Linked DNA regions of Pontibacter liquoris. The protein of the gene in region 2 interacts with the protein of the main gene of each other region in a pairwise test. Links are inferred from orthologs where the notes say so. Each region holds a gene or a part of one and is shown on either strand. Other genes may lie near its edges.

Evidence for each region. The genes of interacting proteins can lie anywhere in the genome.
Region 1: the proteins of LWL52_RS10245 (region 2) and LWL52_RS10680 interact in binary tests that used the Escherichia coli proteins (3 or more experiments, as listed by UniProt). The link is inferred for Pontibacter liquoris from one-to-one orthologs.

What each region holds. Positions count from the first base shown.
Region 1 is NZ_JALEBG010000001.1:2,573,582-2,576,601, forward strand. Bases 6-2,996 are described here. They hold LWL52_RS10680 (diacylglycerol/lipid kinase family protein), read right to left. Parts: upstream 1,950-2,996; coding sequence 1,062-1,949; downstream 6-1,061. Other genes in these bases: kdsB (3-deoxy-manno-octulosonate cytidylyltransferase), read left to right, coding at 6-34; LWL52_RS10675 (translation initiation factor), read right to left, coding at 515-862; LWL52_RS10685 (universal stress protein), read right to left, coding at 2,057-2,902. Also shown: more of kdsB, read left to right, coding at 1-5. UniProt on the Escherichia coli protein: In vitro phosphorylates phosphatidylglycerol but not diacylglycerol; the in vivo substrate is unknown.
Region 2 is NZ_JALEBG010000001.1:2,474,193-2,477,064, reverse strand. What follows is about bases 20-2,862. They hold LWL52_RS10245 (citrate synthase), read right to left. Parts: upstream 2,163-2,862; coding sequence 876-2,162; downstream 20-875. Other genes in these bases: LWL52_RS10240 (aldo/keto reductase), read left to right, coding at 2,529-2,862. Also shown: more of LWL52_RS10240, read left to right, coding at 2,863-2,872.

The DNA.
Region 1 (3,020 bases), 99 kb from region 2 along the record:
AGTTACGAGTTCTGAGTTCCGGGGTCCGAGTTAAATATTAGATACTAGACATTAGAAGCTAGACCTCAGAAAAAGGACACAAGACATAAGACACAGGATAAAAGACTTTATACTTGTTCTTAAGCTTGTACCTGGTTTTGTATTTAGCGGAAATGAGAGTATACTTCTAATGACGCTTATGCCCATGTGAGCTTTTACCAGCAAGTATACTTTGCCAGCAGCGTAAAAAGGCAGTGATGCGCTTGGAGAGACTGATGTTATACTTCTTTTGATGGATAACTCCCATAGTGGCAATGTATAACTGCCATGCTTTCGGGTAGCAAGTATAAATTGAGGTTGAAGTGTAAGTATGGCTGCCATAATTCTGCGCGCACTGCTGCTCCCGCAGAGCATCTGACTGCTAGCCCTTTTACAGGCGCACCGAAGCTAGAATTCCGGGACTTGCGTTATTGTGCATATGACTGCAACCACACAACAACTCGGAACTCAGAACTCGAAACTCAGAACTCTCTTCTCATCCTCCTGCTTTTTTGGCTTTGTAGCCGGCAGCCTGCAGCACCTGCAGCACTTTGTCGCGGAAATCACCCTGGATCAGTATCTCGCCGTCTTTGGCCGAGCCGCCAACGCCGCACTTGCTTTTGAGCAACTTGCCAAGCTCCTTCAGGTCCTCATCGGTCCCGATAAAGCCTTCCACCAACGTTACCTGCTTGCCGCCTCGGCTCTTTTTATCGAGCATCACTTTCAGGTTCTGCTGCTGCGGCGGCAACGTTTCGCTGGTTTGCTCCTGCTCATAAGTATAATTAAAATCGGTGCTAGTAGAGTATACCACGCCTTGCCGGCCTTTCTTATTTTTGTCTTTCATAAACTATTTTTAACAATTGCGCTCCTGCTCTTTATACGCCATCCCGAACCAGGAACGCTATCTAAGTATAGCTTGCGCAATAATTTATACTTTCCCTGTAAGCTGTGGGTAGGTGCTTTTTGTCTTTCAATGCTGAAGCAAAATCCCTCTGTTCGGCAAGCCTTTCTGCACAGTTGCATTATCAGCCAGATAGCTATACTTATGTTAATGGCGCCACCACTTTCAGCGAGAGTGGCTCCAGGTATACTTTAAATGCGGAGGACTTGCCTACATACTCGCCATCGGCATGGTACATCATGGGCTCCTCTGTTTCGATCACCACATCCGTCGTTTTAAAGTATTCGGCGCTGCCGGGATGTGCCAGCTGTTTGGTGAGCATACAGTAGCTTAGGTTCAATGCTTTGCGGATATCCAGTTGCCGCACCAGGCATACGTCCAGCAACCCGTCCCGGATATCGGCCATTGGGGCGATGTACGCATTGTTGCCATACTGGGCCGCGTTGGCAAAAGCCATTACAAAACAATCCGTCGCAATGGTGTTGCCATTGATGCTGACCTTTACCGGCAGGTGTTTATAGGTACGCACCTCTTTTAATACCAACTCCACATACGTTTGTAGCCCGCGCTTGCGGTTACCGGCAAACACAGAACTGATGTAGGCATCGAAGCCGATACCGGCTGTTGTAAAAAAAGCATGCCCGTTGATGTTGCCGCTGTCAATAAGCATGGTTGAGCCCTGGTTGATCAGGCGCAGGGCGGCGTCCAGCTTCAGCGGGATCTGCAGGTGGCGCGCCAGGCCGTTGCCAGAGCCTTTCGGCAGGATGGCCAGTGCCGTTTGGGAGTGCAGCAGTCCGCGGGCCACTTCGTTTACAGTGCCATCGCCACCCACAGCTACTACCACTGCGCAACCCTCCTGCGCTGCCTGGCGGGCAAGCTCCGGGGCATGGCCGGCATGGGTAGTATACACAATGTCGTGGCTATACCTGGCGTGGTCGAGGTGCAGCTGAATACGGGCCGCCACATCCACCCTGCTTTTAGGGCCGGAAACGGGATTGACGATAAACCGGATGTGCGGACGTTGGCTCATATGTTTGTAGCAAAGTGGCTGCTCCTGCAAAAATACCCAATCCGGCGAAGAATAAAAAAGCCTGCCGTATTCCGACGGCAGGCTTCAGGCATTAAGCTTATACTACGTTACTTTAAATGTAGCGTAAGCACCGGGATGTTGGTATGGTTTACCAGGTCTTCGGCTATACTTCCGCTTAACAGGTGCGCAAAACCGGTGCGGCCATGGGTGGCCATCATGATCAAATCCGCGTTAATGTCCTGCGCAAAATGCAGGATGCCGTCTTCTTCTATGGTATCGTTATAGACATTAATAGTATAGTTGCGCAGGCCATAGCGCACAGCCGCCTCCTGCAGCTTGTTACGCAGCACACCACTTGCCTCAAAAGCGCCGGGTGTGTTGATGTAAACCAGGTGCAGGCGCGCATCATAGAGATTCTGGAAATACTTAAACTTTTCTACTGCCGGGCCCATATCGCGCTTAAAATCAGAGGCCAGCACCACTTCGTGTACATCAAAATCAGGCAGGCGCTGCTTTACGGTCAGCACAGGGCAGTCGGCCACGCGAACCACTTTTTCGGTATTCGAACCGATCAGGAATTCATCCATCCCGCTTGCTCCTTTAGAGCCCATTACCACCAGGTCTACCTTGTCCTCTTTTATGGTTTGCTTGATGTTATTGATAACCCGGTCCACCTCAACTTCTTCCACCACTTCTACCCCGCTGTGGTTTACCGCATTGCGCAGTTCCTTCATCTGCACCTTACTCATCTCTAGAAGCTGCATGGTATACAACTGATCCATGTTATTGCCTACCAGCACATCGCCGGTAGCGCTGAAGTTGGCAGTACGCGTTACTTCCACAATATGGAGCAGCTTAATGGCGCCACCGGCTTTGCGGGCGATCGCCACGGCTACTTCGAAGGCATACCTGGATTGGTCGGAGAAATCAACGGGGACTAAAATTCTTCTCATGGTTCAGGGGGTTAAGGCGTCATGGTTATATTTTGCATAGATACGTTCCTAATTGAGGAGGAGCTATGACAATTATCATTTTTAAATATACGCTATTAAATAACAAAAGCCCATTCGT
Region 2 (2,872 bases):
TCCACTCTCAAATAGGTGAGGGGGTAGGTTATTACTCTTTACAAGTATAAACGGAGTAGTACCGGGTCCAACCACCCTGATCCCTCCTTGTTTTTAAGAGTGCCCTTACCCCCAGGAGGGGAGCCTTTCGTTGCTGCTGTTGAGGTATAAGCGTTGTAGTAATAGCTTAAACTCCCTTCCACCAAGATCCTTTCAGGATGACAGAATAGGAAAGAGGCATGAAGAGTAAGTTTATACTTGAGCCGAAGAATAAGCTGCTTAGTTTCGGATAAAGAAAGAACATCCCCCTACCCCCTTCAAAGGGGGACTTTCTGCTTCTGCTATACTTTGGCTGAAGTTTCATGGCAGCTGCCATCGCGCGGACAGGTCGCGACCTGTCCCTACGTAAATACAATGCTGATAAAGTTGAAGCTTATACTTATACTAAAGTATAAACAGTAGCTATCGGATTGATCCCAGTCCTTGGGTTGAGCGCCTTGGTGTGTTGCGGTGCCTGCAAGGCAGCCCGCTAGGGCAGCTTCACGCCACAGTGCGATGGCAAAGGACGAGCCCTCGCGGGCTTGGAGCGCTCCAAAGCCAAAGCTGAAACAAGGCAAGTATAAAACTGAGGAAGAAAGCTAGCTACCAAGTATAGCAGAAGACAGCATTGAAGAAGAACTCAAGCATCTGGTACAGCAGAAAACAATAATCAGCATAAGTCAGCCATCTACCAAGTATAGCCGGAAGTATAAAACTACTGAGTCTGATCAGCTACCAAGTACAGCAGAATGTATACACCGAGCCTTAATCTCTAAAGTAACCTCACAACAAAAAGTACATAAAAACAAAAAGGCTGATCGCAAGACCAGCCTTTTTGTTTTTATGGTAAGTATAACTTAGCGTTGCGCTATGCCAACATAGTCGCGCTCTGTTTCGCCGGTGTAGACCTGGCGCGGACGGCCGATCGGCTCTTTCTGCTCGCGCATCTCTTTCCACTGTGCAATCCAGCCGGGCAGGCGGCCCAGGGCGAACATCACCGTGAACATGTCGGTTGGGATGCCCAGCGCACGGTAGATAATGCCGGAGTAGAAGTCAACGTTCGGGTACAGCTTGCGCTCTACAAAGTATGGATCGGTCAGAGCCGCTTCTTCCAGTTCTTTGGCAATGTCCAGGATCGGGTCGTTCACGCCCAGCGCCGTCAGCACTTCGTCGGCTGCTTTTTTGATGATAGTGGCACGCGGATCAAAGTTCTTGTACACGCGGTGGCCGAATCCCATCAAACGGAACGGATCGTCCTTGTCTTTTGCTTTGGCAATATACTTCTTCGAGTCGCCACCGTCGGCTTTGATGGCTTCCAGCATTTCGATCACAGCCTGATTGGCACCGCCGTGCAGCGGACCCCACAGGGCATTGATACCGGCAGAAACAGAAGAATACAGGCTGGCATTCGCCGAGCCTACCAGGCGCACAGTAGAGGTAGAGCAGTTCTGCTCGTGGTCGGCGTGCAGGATGAGCAGCTTGTTGAGCGCATCCACGATCACCGGGTTGATTTCATAGTCCTCGGTAGGGTACGCAAACATCATGTGCAGGAAGTTTGAGCAATAGTCGAGGTTGTTCTTCGGATAGTTTACCGGATGGCCAATCGAATTTTTATACGACCAGGCCGCGATGGTGGAGATCTTGGCGATCAAACGGATGATCGACAGGTCTACTTCTTCTTTTGACTGGTTCGGGTTCAGCGACTCAGGGTAGAAAGCAGTCAGGGAGCTAACCAGGGCAGAAAGTACGCCCATTGGGTGCGCCGCTGAAGGGAATCCGTCCAGGATCTTGCGCATGTCCTCGTTTACCAGGGTATGCACTTTTATCTTGTTGCTGAAGTCTTTCAGTTCTGCTTCTGTTGGCAGTGAGCCGTAGATGAGCAGGTAAGCTACTTCGATAAAGCTCGACTTTTCAGCCAGTTGCTCGATCGGGTAACCTCTGTAACGCAGAATGCCCAGCTCACCATCCAGAAAGGTGATCGCACTTTTGGTAGCACCCGTATTTTTATAACCAGAATCTAATGTAATATAACCGCTGTCGGAACGCAGGTTAGAGATATCAATGGCTTTTTCATCTTCTGTACCTACAACAATTGGATATTTGTAGGATTTACCGTCTAATATAATTTCAGCGTGGTCTGACATGTGTCTTTTTGGTTTATGTCCGTTGTTATGTCTCTTGGAGAGCGAAATTATGTAAAAATGTAATAAAATGAAAAGTAGTATACCCTTTAATCATTAAATCACCTCTATATTAATGTGCGGCCATGCAGCCGCCTGATTAATAAACGCTAAGTGGCGAAAAAGTTTCAATATTACGGGGCGAAGCAGGCAGTAATTGCATCGTATAAGCCTACAATTTTGGCCACTTCGCATGTAAAATCTACGAAAACCCCCTCTCCAATATCCTATGCTATACCTGATGGCTGCGCTTAGCAGAAATGCGCGATGGTGATGGGCACAAACATTTCTACGGGGCAGAGCGTTAGCAGAGCATACTGGAAGCGAAAGATGAAATACAGAAAATTAGGCAGATCCGGGTTGCAGGTGAGCGAAGTGAGCTTCGGCTGTATGTCGCTGGCAGCGGGCGAGGCCAGCAGCGTGCGTTTGCTGCAACAGGCTTTCGATAAAGGAGTTTCTTTTTTTGATACAGCCGACCTGTACGACAAAGGCGAGAATGAAAAGCTCGTTGGCCAGGCTTTTAAAGAGATGCGCGACCAAGTGGTGATCGCAACCAAAGGAGGCAACCAGTGGCGGCCCGATGGCAGCGGCTGGGACTGGAACCCTGCCAAACGCTACCTGCTTGGAGCCGTGGAGAAAAGCCTGCAACGCCTGCAGACCGACTACATCGACCT